Regions from separate parts of the Hydrogenophaga sp. L76 genome, predicted to be linked through region 2. Evidence: predicted binding sites of a transcription regulator. Region 2 holds the regulator's gene; each other region holds the start of a gene.
The links. The regulator sigma-54, encoded in region 2, starts transcription at its own class of promoters, with help from an activator protein. The targets are predictions, from matches to a motif close to TGGCANGNAANCTGCTTT.
Positions count from the first base shown of each region.

Region 1: pqqA (pyrroloquinoline quinone precursor peptide PqqA) is a predicted target of sigma-54. The motif match lies at 1,985-2,002, and genes of this name have one in related genera.
Region 3: pedF (cytochrome c-550 PedF) is a predicted target of sigma-54. The motif match lies at 1,945-1,962, and genes of this name have one in related genera.
Region 4: AC23D4_RS14325 (pilin) is a predicted target of sigma-54. The motif match lies at 2,020-2,037, and genes of this name have one in related genera.

Region 1 is NZ_CM172807.1:4,505,688-4,508,975, forward strand. Features, by position in the region: gene pqqD (pyrroloquinoline quinone biosynthesis peptide chaperone PqqD) at 1-87, opposite strand, end outside; gene pqqC (pyrroloquinoline-quinone synthase PqqC) at 78-809, opposite strand; gene pqqB (pyrroloquinoline quinone biosynthesis protein PqqB) at 821-1,738, opposite strand; gene pqqA (pyrroloquinoline quinone precursor peptide PqqA) at 1,828-1,902, opposite strand; gene AC23D4_RS22045 (alpha/beta fold hydrolase) at 2,104-3,099, shown strand; gene AC23D4_RS22050 (MBL fold metallo-hydrolase) at 3,138-3,288, shown strand, end outside.
Region 2 is NZ_CM172807.1:2,663,926-2,667,213, reverse strand. Features, by position in the region: gene lptB (LPS export ABC transporter ATP-binding protein) at 1-321, shown strand, start outside; gene rpoN (RNA polymerase factor sigma-54) at 515-2,164, shown strand; gene AC23D4_RS12740 (THUMP domain-containing class I SAM-dependent RNA methyltransferase) at 2,161-3,288, shown strand, end outside.
Region 3 is NZ_CM172807.1:4,510,439-4,513,726, forward strand. Features, by position in the region: gene AC23D4_RS22055 (sigma-54-dependent Fis family transcriptional regulator) at 1-1,567, opposite strand, end outside; gene pedF (cytochrome c-550 PedF) at 2,003-2,500, shown strand; gene AC23D4_RS22065 (substrate-binding periplasmic protein) at 2,545-3,288, shown strand, end outside.
Region 4 is NZ_CM172807.1:2,972,354-2,975,641, reverse strand. Features, by position in the region: gene AC23D4_RS14345 (3',5'-cyclic-nucleotide phosphodiesterase) at 1-778, shown strand, start outside; gene AC23D4_RS14340 (YhfG family protein) at 881-1,051, shown strand; gene AC23D4_RS14335 (Fic/DOC family protein) at 1,070-1,471, shown strand; gene AC23D4_RS14330 (hypothetical protein) at 1,634-1,867, shown strand; gene AC23D4_RS14325 (pilin) at 2,081-2,653, shown strand; gene AC23D4_RS14320 (pilin) at 2,851-3,288, shown strand, end outside.

The DNA.
Region 1 (3,288 bases), 1.8 Mb from region 2:
CACCCAGCGGCTCTGCGCTTCTTCGTATTGCAGGCGGAAGCGGCGCGAGAGCTTGGGGCGCTCGGGCAGGGTGGCTGTCATTGACATGCCTTTTCAATCGCATCCAGCATGGTCCACAGAATGTCCAGCTTGAACTGCAGGATGTCGAGTGCGCGGTGCTGCGCTTCACGGGTATTGAAGTGCGACAGCGTGACCTGCAGGCCGTGTTCCACGTCGCGGGTGGCGAGCGGGATGCGGCTGCGGAAATAGGCCAGGCCGCTGGCCTCGATCCAGGGGTAGTGCGTGGGCCAGGTGGCGAGGCGGTCCTTGTGGATCTGCGGCGCAAACATTTCGGTGAGCGAGGAGCACACGGCTTCCTGCCACGGCGCCTTGGCCGCGAAGTTCACGTACGCATCGCAGGCGAAGCGCACCGCGGGCGCAACGCCCTGCAAAGACCACAGGTCTTCGCGCGAGATGCCGACCGCTTCGCCCAGCCGTGTCCAGGCTTCGATGCCGCCCGCGGCCGAGCCCTCGTAGTCGCCGTGGCCGTCGTGGTCCAGGATGCGCTCGATCCACAGCCTGCGGTGCGCGCGGTCGGGCATGTTGGCGAGGATGGCGGCGTCTTTGCGCGGGATGCAGATCTGGTAATAAAAGCGGTTGGCCACCCAGCAGCGGATCTCGTCGGGCGTGCAGCCGCCCGAGTTCATGCGCACGTTGAAGGGGTGGTGGATGTGGTAGCTGCGGCCCTTGTCGCGCAGCTGGGCCTCGAACGCATCAGGGCTCCAGGCGGGCAGGTGGCTGTGATTGCGGATGGCTTGGGCGATTTCCATGGACTGGCTCTTCAGAACGTGATGTCCATGCCGTCAAAAGCCACCTCGATGCCGTGCGCGGTGAGTTCGGCGCGTTCGTCGGAGTCTTCCACCAGCATGGGGTTGGTGTTGTTGATGTGGATGAGGATCTTGCGGGTGCCGGCGGGCAGGCGGTCGAGCTGTTCGATCATGCCGCCCGGGCCGCTCTGCGGCAGGTGGCCCATGTCGAGCGCGGCTTTGGCCGAGAGGCCCAGGCGCTGCATTTCGTCGTGGGTCCAGAAGGTGCCGTCGATCAGCACCACGGTGCAGCCGCTCATGAGCTCGATCAGCGCGGGCGTGACCTCCGCCAGGCCCGGCGCGTAGAACGCGCGCTGCTGGGTTGCGGGGTTGGTGATGAGCAAGCCGATGTTGTCACCGGGGCGCGGGTTGCCGCGGAACGGTGAATACGGCGGTGGCTTGGACGAGAGCGACACGGTCTGCACCTGCAGACCGGGCAGGCCGGGCACGTTCACCGTGCTGCCGTCGATGGGCAGCTCCTGGCGTTGCACGCCGCAGTAGTGCGACAGGATGCCGGTGATCGGGAAGCCGCTGGAGATGTCGGAGAACACCTCGGGCGTGGCGAGCAGGGGCAGCGGTGTCTGGCGTTCGCGCAGCATCAGCAGGCCGGTGACGTGGTCGATCTGTGCGTCCATCAGCAGCACAGCGGCGATGCCGCTGTCGCGGATGGCGCGGGCCGGCTGCAGCTCGGGCGCTTCCCGGATCTGGGTCAGGATGTCGGGCGAGGCGTTGACCAGCAGCCAGTCGCTGCCGTCGGCGCTGATGGCGATGGACGACTGTGTGCGCGCATGCGCCTTGAGCGTGCCACGGCGAAAGCCGTCGCAGTTGGGGCAGTTGCAGTTCCATTGCGGGAAGCCTCCGCCGGCCGATGAGCCGAGAACCCGGATGCGCATGGTCGAGCCTGTTGTACTTTGGGGGTGGGGTGAAGAAAAAAGCGCACGGAGGTGGGGCCGTGCGCTTTGGGGTCAAAGCCCGCCGCGTTTCAGCGGTTGGCGATGTACATCGTGATTTCAAAACCGAAACGCAGGTCGGTGAAAGCGGGGGTGGTCCATTGCATAGTCTGTCTCCGGTAGGTGGGTTGGCATGAAACATGTCTGCTAACTTGTCAGCACCACTGCACCTCAAGTTGCACCCCATGAACAGCAATATCGATGCCACGAAAGACCAACCTAGGGATACCCCTGAGGCGGCGCTTTCCGCGCGTCGGCGCAGCGCCTGGCCGTCGCCGGCCTACCTGTCTGTTGGACGCGGACACCGCATGGCATTTCGCACCGTGGGCAACCCAGATGGCGAGCCCTGGCTGCTGGTGCACGGCGGCCCCGGCAGCAGTTGCCAGCCGGGCATGCTCGCGCCGCTGGACCTGTCGCGCCAGTGGGCGATCGCGCCCGACCAGCGCGGCTGCGGAGCGAGCCGCCCCAGAGGGAAAACCGCGGCCAGCACCACCCACGCGCTGGTGGCCGACATGGAGTTGTTGCGGCAACATCTGGGCATTCAACGCTGGTCGCTGCTGGCGGGTTCGTGGGGCACCGTGGTGGCGCTGGCCTATGCACGAGCACACCCGCAGCGGGTGCAGCGCCTGGTGTTGCGCGGTGCGTTTGCGCTCAGCCGGCGCGAGGTGGGCGGGCTGTTGCAGCCGTCACGCCGGGTGCTACAAGCCCTCGGCCGCGAGGCCGCCTGGCCCGCCGCGCCGGGTGTGTCACTGTCCGCGGTGCTGGCCCGGCTGAGACAACTGCTTCAAAGTGGAACACCCGGTGTTGCAGGCCTGCGCGTGTCGCGGCGCTGGGCCTTGCTGGAGACGGCCTGCGTTTCGAACGGCATGCGCCGCGCGCTGCGGCGGGCGGTGACGCAGGCAACGGCTGCCCAGGCCGCCGCGATCCGGCGCGACTGGGCTGCGTTGCGGCGCCGGCAACGGAAGGCACAGGCCAGCCGACACCGCCACACCGCGCAGCCGCCGGATCGGGCGGCGCTGCACAAATTCCGCATCCAGGCGCACTACCTGCAGCACCGCGGCTTTGTGCGGCCCGGCGCGCTCGATGACGCCGTGCTGGGCCTGGCTCGGCTGGGTGTGCCGGTGGACTGGGTGCACGGCGCCTGCGACGCCGTCTGCCCGCCCGCCAACAGCGGCGCCTGGGCCGCGCTGGGCCGGCGCCTGGCGCCACTGCAGGTCACGCTGACCGAGCCCCTGAGCGGCCACCTGGGCGCCGAACCGGGCATGCTCGCGGCCTTGCGCGCGGTGGTGAGGCGACTCGGATGAAAACGCTCAGGTACCGGGCAACGCACGCAGGCCCTGCGATGAGCACCGTGCTGCGCCGCTGGCTGATCGCGCTGCTGTGCTTCGGCAGCGTTGTTGTGCCCGCACTCGCGGTCGGCCCACCGGTGGATTGCAAGGCGGTCGATGCCGTGCCCTGGCAAGCTGTGGCGCCGGGCATCTGGGTCTGGCCCG
Region 2 (3,288 bases):
CCCGCCCTTTCCGGGGGCGAGCGGCGCCGGGTGGAAATCGCCCGGGCCCTGGCCACGCGCCCGCGCTTCATCCTACTGGACGAACCCTTTGCCGGCATCGACCCGATTGCGGTTCTGGAGATCCAGCACATCATCGGTTTTCTGAAGTCCAGGGGCATCGGTGTGCTGATCACCGATCACAACGTGCGCGAAACCCTGGGCATCTGCGACCACGCCTACATCATCAGCGACGGCCATGTTCTGGCCAGCGGTCCCACCGCAGAGATCGTGGAAAACGCCGAAGTACGCCGTGTGTACCTGGGCGAGAACTTCCGCATGTGAACATGACCTCCACGCTCGTCATTGCATGTACTTCGCGGCCCCCCGAGGGGGCTGATTCGCCTTGGGGCGGCCCGGCGGCGTCTTGTGGCCCCCACGCCTTGCCGCTGCGCGGCGCGCTGCCCCCCAAGGGGGTTGATTCGCCTTGGGGCGGCCCGGCGGCGAATCTCCGTTTCCCGCTGCTGTACGCCCAGGCATGAAGCAAGGCCTCTCCCTGCGTGTATCGCAGCATCTGGCGCTCACGCCCCAGTTGCAGCAATCGATCCGCCTGCTGCAACTCTCCACGCTGGAAATGGCGCAGGAGGTCGAGCAGATGCTCGACGAAAACCCGTTTCTGGAGCGCACGGAAGAGATCGCCGAGCGCGAGGCTTTCGGTCTGGAGCAGGTCGATGCGCCGGTGAGCGCCGGCGAACAGATCGCCGATGCCGCGCTGCCGGTGGCCGACGCCGTGGCCGCCCCCGCCGAATTTGACGGCCCGCTGCCTGACCGCGTCAGCAGCACGTCCGACGCGCCCGCCGACAGCGGCTCAGGCGACGAGATCGAAAGCCGGCTCGACGGCGCCACCCCGGTGGAAGAAAGCTGGGAAGGCGACGGCACGGTCGAGATGGCGCCCGATGACAGCGAATGGGGCGGCGACGCACCGGCGCGCAACAGCGGCTCCGGTGGCGACGACGAAACCGCCAGCGCAGCCGACCTGGCCCGCAGTCCCGTCAGCCTCCAGGACCACCTGCACGAGCAGGCCCGTTGTCTGCGGCTGAGCGACGAGGACGCGGCGGCGCTGTATTTCCTCATCGAATCGCTCAACGACGATGCCTACCTCGAAGACGACATGGCCGAGCTCGCCCTGGGCTTCTGGCGGCTCATGCACGGCCGCGAGGCCACCTCGCCTGCCATCGAAGAGCTGGAGGCCGTCGAAGCGCAGCTGCGCATGGCCCTGGGCTGGCTGCAGCACATGGAGCCCACCGGCGTGGGTGCGCGCAACCTCGGCGAATGCCTGCGCCTGCAGATCGAAGAGCTGCGCAACACCCCCGAAGCGCGCGCGGCGCTGGCCATCTGCAACCAGTCGATGGAGCTGGTGGCCAAACGCGACATCAAGCGTCTGTGCGCCCTGTGCGGCATCGACGACGAAACGGCGCGCGCCGCGCTGGGTGTCATCGCGCGGCTTGAACCCAAACCCGGGCGCCGTTTCATCGATGTGGAGCGCAACGTGGTCGTGCCCGACGTCATCGTCACACGCGCCGGCCGGGGCTTCAAGGTCATCCTGAATCCCGACGTGATGCCGCGCCTGCGCGTGCACGACGTGTACGCCAACGCCATGCGCCAAAACCGCGGCGGCCGGGACAACGGCGGCGAAGCCGGCCACGCCGCCATGCAGCAGCGCCTGCAGGAAGCGCGCTGGTTCATCAAGAACATTCAGCAGCGTTTCGACACCATCCTGCGCGTATCGAGTGCCATCGTCGAGCGCCAGCGCAACTTCTTCATGCACGGCGAACTCGCCATGCGCCCGCTGGTGCTGCGCGAGATCGCCGACGAGCTGGGCCTGCACGAGTCCACCATCAGCCGCGTGACCACCGCCAAGTACATGGCCACGCCGTTCGGCACCTACGAGCTCAAGTACTTCTTCGGCTCTTCGCTCGGCACCGAAACCGGCGGCAACGCGTCGAGCACCGCGGTGCGCGCCCTGCTCAAACAGTTCATCGCCTCCGAAGAGCCCAAGAAACCGCTGTCCGACAACCAGCTCTCCGACCTGCTCAAGGAGCAGGGCATCGAGTGCGCGCGCCGCACCGTGGCCAAGTACCGCGAGGCACTTCGCATCGCACCGGCCAACCTTAGAAAAAGCCTGTGAATCAATTGAAGTTGTTTCTCCCCTGTGCGGCCGGCGTGGAGGACATGCTCGCCGACGAGGTGCAGCGCATCACCAACGAACCGCTGGCCTTCAAGGCCCGCGGCGGTGTGGGCATCAAGGCCTCGTGGCGCGACGCCATGCGCCTGAACCTGTACAGCCGCCTGAGCCAGCGCGTGCTGGTGCAGCTCTGGCACGGTGGTTACCGCGGCGAGCAGGACCTGTACAACGCAGCCAGCGAGATCGCCTGGGAAATCTGGTTCACGCCGCAGCAGACCATCAAGGTCGAGATCACCGCGCAGCACAGCCCGCTGACCAGCCTCAACTTCGCCGCACTGAAGATCAAGGACGCCATCTGTGACCGCTTCCGCGACAAACGCGGCGAACGCCCCAGCGTGGACACCACCTGGCCCGACGTGCGCATCTACGCCCACGTCACCACCGACGAACTCACGCTCTACATCGACACCTCGGGGGAGCCGCTGTTCAAGCGCGGCTGGCGCGAAGACAAGGGCGACGCGCCGCTGAAGGAAACGCTGGCCGCGGCCATGATCGCTGCCACCGGCTGGAACGGCGGCGAGGCACAAACGCTGGACGACATCACCCCGCTGTACGACCCCTGCTGCGGCAGCGGCACGGTGGTGATCGAAGCGGCGCAGATCGCGCTCAACATCCCGCCCGGCATGCTGCGCCGCTTTGCGTTTGAAAAGATGCTGCCGTTCCAGCAGCATGTGTGGACCGCGATCCAGGACGAAGCCGAGCGCGAGATGCGCGACTGGCCCGAAGGCCACGCGCCCATCGTGTTCGGCAGCGACGTGTCGTTCCGCATGGTCGATTTTGCGCAGCGCAACGCCGAGCGCGCAGGCGTTGCCCACGCGATCGAACTGCGCGGCGGCGACGCCCTGCAGCGTATGCCGCCCACGCAGAAACCCGGTGTGATGCTGCTCAACCCGCCCTACGGCGAGCGCATCGCCGCGGCCGGTGTGGCTGGAGAAAACGCCAGCGCCCGCGCCCAGCGCATGGAGCCGCGCGCCCCCCGCACCGGCGCGGCCGGCAAGGCTGCGCCCCCCGCGCCCGGCCTGGGCCGCGAGAGCGCGCAGATGGCCGACGGCGGCGACGGCAGCGAG
Region 3 (3,288 bases), 1.8 Mb from region 2:
CGCGCAGCGCCGGCAGGCGCACCACCAGGCCGTTGAGCCGGTAGTAGAGGTCTTCGCGGAAATCGCCGCGCGCGATCATGTCCTTGATGTTCTTGTGCGTGGCGCAGACCACGGCCACGTCCACGTCCACTTCCTTGCCCGCACCCAGCGGGCTGACACGGCGCTCCTGCAGCACGCGCAGCAGCCGCGCCTGCAGGTGTTTGGGCATGTCGCCGATTTCGTCGAGGAACAGCGTGCCGCCGTTGGCTTGCAGGATCTTGCCGATGGCGCCCTTCTTGCGCGCGCCGGTGAAGGCGCCTTCTTCGTAGCCGAACAGCTCGGACTCGATCAGCGTCTCGGGAATCGAGGCGCAGTTCACCGACACGAAGGGCTGGCCGGCACGGTTGGAGTCGCCGTGGATGGCCTGCGCCAGCAAGTCTTTTCCGGTGCCGGTTTCGCCCAGGATCATGACCGGGATGTCCTTGCCCGACACCATGCGCAGCTTGTGGATGACCGAGGACACCTGCGGGTCGCCTGTGTCCAGGTACTGCAGTGACGAGAGCTGCATCTTCCTGCCGGGGGTCTTGACCGGGGCCTGCGCGGCCGCACCCTGACTCGCCGCTGCGGTGAAGTCCTGCGGCTCCTGGCCTTGCGCCGACCGGGTTGCCGACCAGGGGTGGGCCGTCTTGACCTTGACGCGGCACCACACCGAGACGCCGTTGTGCAGCACCAGCTGCTTGGGGTTGGGCAGCGTGCCGCTGAAGAGATCGAACAGCGACGAGATCGGGATGCCGAACAGCGAAGAAAAGGTGTGGGCCTTGAGCGCGGTGAAGGGCAGGCCGATCTGGAACTGCCCGCTGCGGTTGGCCGAGATGAAGCGCCCTTCGGGCGAAAACACCGCGATGCCTTCAACCAGCGTGCCCAGGAACTCGGAGCGGGTGTGGAAGTGGATGCGGATCGCCTTGGGGAAGATATCGGCGAACATGTGGTTCTCGATCATCTGCGCCGACATGCGCACCAGCGCCAGCGTGTGCTGGTGAAAGCTGCGGTGGTCGCCCGTGACATCGAGCGCCCCGATCACCTGGCCATACGGGTCGAAGATGGGTGCGGCGGAGCAGGTAAGGAACTTGTTGGCGTTCAGGTAGTGCTGGCTGCCGTGCACCGTGAGCGCTTCTTCTTCGGTGAGCGCAGTGCCGATGGCGTTGGTGCCCTTGTTCTGCTCCGACCAGTCCATGCCTGGCGTGAGTGCCACGCGCGAGGCCTTTTCGAGAAAGTCGGTGTCGCCCAGCGAGTGCAGCACCATGCCGCGCGACGAGGTCAGCAGCACCATGCTGTGGGTGTTGACGATCTGGTCGTACAGCGTCTCCATCACGGGCGCCGCGTGCTGGAATAGAAAGCGGTTTTCGTCCAGCGCGTCGTTCAGTACCCCGCGCGAGGGGCTGGAAAAGTCGGGCTCTTCCTGAGTCGTCAGACCGTAGGACTTCGAGCGCTGGTGGGACTGACCGATCAGGTCGGAGTTCGGAGAGGCGCCAGCTGACGCAGCCCCGACGCGCCCCTCTTCGGGCTGCGTGTATGTGGCGGCACTCATGTCGTCTCCAGGGTCGGGCGGAAATCCCCCCCAGTAGTCCATGGCCCATGGCGCATTGCGTGGAGGCTGGAGGGGGGTTGTCTCGTCTGTGTCTTGTTGGTCTTGGCTCATGTGATTTTCTTCATATCTGTTCCATGAATCAACACTGGGTATTCCCTGTGAGAAACACGATGTAGCAATTGCCTCCTTCTGGCACATAGCAATTAGCCCGCCACCACACAATGCCGCCTGCAGCGGGTGCCTGTGTCGCTGTGGATGTCAGTCTGTGACAGCTGGCCGGTCACGCGGGGTGCAATTGATTCAATTTGGAACACCCGGACCGGGCCCCGTCTGCCGGGAAAGCCGAGGGTCAGGGATTTCCGGTGGCGGGTCGCCGGTGGCCCGCATATTGCTGACTGGGGGTGTGAAAGCATTTTTTCAACAGGAGACACCCCGATGAAATTCCCTCTCTTCAACAAACCCTCCCGCACCACGCTGCGCGTGCTGGCCCTGGCCGCCAGTGGTTTCGTGGCTGCCGCCGTCATGGCACACGGCGACGTTGTGCCGCAGAGTGTGGACACCACCACGCTGCCGCAGCTCGGTGCCAAGTGGCTCGATGCCAACCCCTACAACGAACAGAGCCCGGCCCGCAGCGAAGCGCTGCGCATCGGCACCTCGGCCTACAACCAGAACTGCGCGCGCTGCCACGGCCTGGAAGCCATTTCCGGTGGCATCTCGCCAGACCTGCGCAAGATTGACGGTGATTGCACGGGCCTGGCGGACGTGGCCAAGAAAGCCGCCTGCTTCAAGGAAATGGACGACTACTTCATCTCCACTGTGCGGCGTGGCCGCGTGCGCGATGGCCGCGTCTACATGCCGCCCTTCGAAGGCACGTTGACGCAGGAAGCGGTGTGGGCCATCCGGACCTACATCGAAACCCGTCGCGAGCCCTGAAACCGCCCCCGCCGCGCCTTCCACAAACACAAGAGAGACAAACCATGCCGTCCGTTTCGAAAAGCTTCCAGGAACTCGCGCCTGTGACTCGCGGGCTCACCCGCAGGCAGACCCTGACCGTGCTGATGCCGCTGGTCGCGGGGCACTACTCGGTGTACGCACAGACCGAGCTGACCGACCTTGCCCGCATCCGCGCCAGCGGCATGCTTAAGATCGCGGTCTACAAGGACAACGCCCCGTTCTCCGACGGTGCCACAGCCGACATGAGGGGGCTGGACGTTGCGCTGGCCGAGGCGCTGGCGCGGCAGATGGGCCTGAAACTTTCGCTGCTGCCGTTTGACGCCGGCGAGAACATGGGCGACGACCTGCGCAACATGGTCTGGAAAGGTCACTACCTGGGCTACGGCCCGGCCGACGTGATGCTGCAGGTGCCGGCCGACAAGTTCCTGGCGCAGAAGAATCCGCAGGTGATGATTTTTGCGCCGTACATGCGGCAATCGGTGGTGCTGGTGCACGACACGCGCAGGCTGGCCGTTGCGGCAGCGCCCGAAGACCTCAAGGGCGTGCAGCTGGCGGCCGAGCGCGGCGCGGGTGCGGCCAGCGTGCTCATGGGCTACGGCGGTGGCCTGTTGCGCAACCAGGTGTCGATCTACAACACCGGCACGGAAGCGGTCCAGGCCGCGGTGGACGGCAAAGCGGCGGCGGCCCTCGTGACGCGGGCGCAGGCCGAGTCCGTGCTGTCACGCAACCCGGACATCGCCACGCATTTCCGCATCACCAGGCTCAAC
Region 4 (3,288 bases), 310 kb from region 2:
CGGCGCCATCGCGCAAGGCTGCCGCACCACCTCCTTTTTGCTCGACGATGACGTCCTGATCGACGCCGGCACCGGCGTGGGCGATCTCAGCCTGGACGAAATGGCCCGGGTCAACCACGTCCTGCTGACCCATTCGCACCTGGATCACGTGGCCAGCCTGCCGCTCATGCTCGATGCCGTGGCCGCGCGCCGCCTGGCCGCGGGCGCCGAACCGCTGCAGGTGCGTGCCCTGCAGAGCACCATCGACGCCCTCAAGGCCCACATCTTCAACAACCTCATCTGGCCCGATTTTTCCACCATCCCCAGTGCCGCCACACCGCTCATGCGCTGCGTGCCCATCACCGTGGGCGAGGTGCTGCAGGTGGGCGGCAAGGCCATCGAGGTGCTGCCCGCCGTGCACACCGTGCCCGCCTGCGGCTACGCCGCCGCCACCGCCTCGGGCCACTGGGTCTTCAGCGGCGACACCGAGCGCAACCCCGCCTTCTGGCAGCGCGTCAACCAATTGTCCGTGGCCCTGCTCATCATCGAAACCGCCTTCAGCGACCGCGAAAAAGCGCTCGCCCGGCGCAGCCTGCACCTCGCGCCCGGCACGCTGGCACAAGAGCTCGACCAGATCGACCGCCGCCAGCGCTACCCGATCTACATCACCCACACCAAGCCCGCCGAAACCGGGCTCATCATGGACGAGATCCAGCGCTTCGACCAGATCCCCAGCCGGGAGGGCGACGTGCGCCACGACATCCGCTGGCTCAGCGCCGGGCAGACTTTCGAGCTCTGACTCCACCTCAGTCGGTGGCTCGGTGCGGGTCAAAACAGATGCACCGCCTACCCCAGGTGCCAAGTAAAATGAAGCGTCGTTTCACCCACTGAGGCCTCATCTGTGAAAACGCCCAGCTTGCAAGCCAAAGCGGCCTACTGCGCGAAATCCCGCCAGTCCAACTATGTGGCCAGCCTCCGCCTGGAGGGGTTTATCGTCAAACCAGCTGATGCCAAGCGTCAGCTGCCCACCCGGGCAGCGGTCTTGTCAAGCTACCAGCAAACTCGCACTTGACCTCGGGAAAGTACGGAACTGGGCAAGACCCGTACTGTTATCCGGGCTCATCTACCCGTTGATATTGCAAAGGGCGCAACCCGCTTCTGCAACCTTCATCGCATCGTGCCCGAGGCGTCAAAGCTTTTCGAAGGGCTGAAGCAGGCTCAGTGGTTTGAACATCACGAGCGGTCTGAACTTGTGAGCAGCACGGCGCAACTGTTCGGTGACCTCAACGTTATCCACCCCTTTCGTGAAGGCAATGGGCGCGCCCAGCGCATTCTCTTCGAACACATCATCATCAACGCGGGCTACCAGATCAGCTGGTGGGCGGCAGAGCCCGGTGAATGGGTTCAAGCCAACATCGATGCCGTGGTTTGTGACTACAGCGCGCTGGAATCGATTTTTGAGCGATGTATCGGCAAGGGCATTGAGGAGTGATCGACCACAGCCGGAGCCGCGATGGCCGATGCTCAACCGGGCTCATCATGGACGAGATCCAGCGCTTCGACCAGATCCCCAGCCGGGAGGGCGACGTGCGCCACGACATCCGCTGGCTCAGCGCAGGGCAGACTTTCGAGCTGTGAGTGGCTCTGGAAGAAGTTGGCGCCGTGCCCCGAGAAACCCATCGACATCATTGACACCCCTGTCGTGGTGGCCGGCCTGATCAGCCCGCAACCCGACTCGCCAGACCCGGGCGATCCGTTCTTGTGGGACCTCTTGGCGCTCAGGCCCGATCTCATCCTGGTCACGGGCGACCAGCGTTTGTTGCCAGACGCCGGCATGGGGCAGCGGGTCATCACGCCGCTGGCGCTGGCATCACGCCTGCAACACTGAACACAAAGACCTTGCCGCCGCAGGTGACAATTTCTGCCTGCTCAGACCGAGGTGACAAAAATTGTCAGTAGCAAAAAGCACCACATGACACAAATCGTCACGTGCACCGACTGCAGCGTGAAAAAGACCGCAGAAACCCGGCCCTGTCGGGTTGGCACGGACCCTGCTCAGTAAAGCGCATCTTTGTCCCGCAACCCCTAAGGAGTTTTTCTCATGAAGCGTTCCATGCAAAAAGGTTTCACCCTCATCGAATTGATGATCGTGGTGGCCATCATCGGTATTCTGGCTGCCGTGGCCCTGCCGGCTTATCAGGACTACAGCATCCGTGCCAAGGTGTCGGAAGCCGTGATCGCAGGCTCCGCAGCCAAGGGTGTACTCAGCGAGGCCTTCCAGTCTGATGGCATTGCTGGTTTGAGTGCTGCTTCTACCTCCATCAACGCTACGCCGTTCGCCCAGAAGGCTTCCAAGTACGTCGTCAACTACTGCGTGGGTGCCACCGTTACGACGCCTGGCGCAGCCGACTGCACTGCCACCACTGCCTTGACTAACTGGGTGGTCTCCGTGGCAATTGCAGCTACCTCCGGCAATGGTATTCCCACCACACTGAACGGCCAAACTATCACTTTGTCCCCCAACGTGGCGGGTGTTACGCCTGTGGCCACTTCGGTTGGCGCGATTGACTGGGCTTGCGGTTCTGTAACCACCCAGGCCGCTACTGGTCGCGGCTTGACCAACGTTGTGGCTGGTACCCTGCCTGCCAAGTACGCTCCGTCTGAGTGCCGCTGATTTCTGCAGGGCTTGCCTGAGCAAGCTCTGGCAGTGATCAAACCGAAAAGGGTGCCCAAGGGCACCCTTTTTTATTGAATATCTGGCGCTCTTCCAATTGATGTGATCTCGGGATGTCATATTTTTGGCCAATGAGACGAAAATTGGCAGTGGCGGGACGTCATGTGTCCAATGATTGACCCGGCATTTAATTGGATGTGAATTACTTCACGACAAAAGGGCATTTTGTGGATGGCACACCATTTGCAACGTTTCCGGTAGCAAGTTTTCCGTTGTCTGGAGTCGTCATCATGGGTTTGCAGCACAGCCGGGGGTTCACACTGATCGAATTGATGATTGTGGTGGCGATCATCGGCATTTTGGCCGCCGTGGCCTTGCCGGCCTATCAGGAGTATTCAGTCCGTGCCAAGCTGAGCGAAGGGCTGGCGGCAGCATCGGTGGCCAAGACCCTGTTGGCAGAAGGCTATACCCAGGATCGGGTGACTGGGCTGAACGCCGCAGCGACTGCGGTCAATGACACGCCTGTGGCCGACAAGGCGTCCAAATACATCGCCAACATTTGCGTGGGGGCGGCGGGCGTTGCCGGCGCCAATTGCACACCTTATGCACCCGATGACGCTTGGCCCATTTTTGTG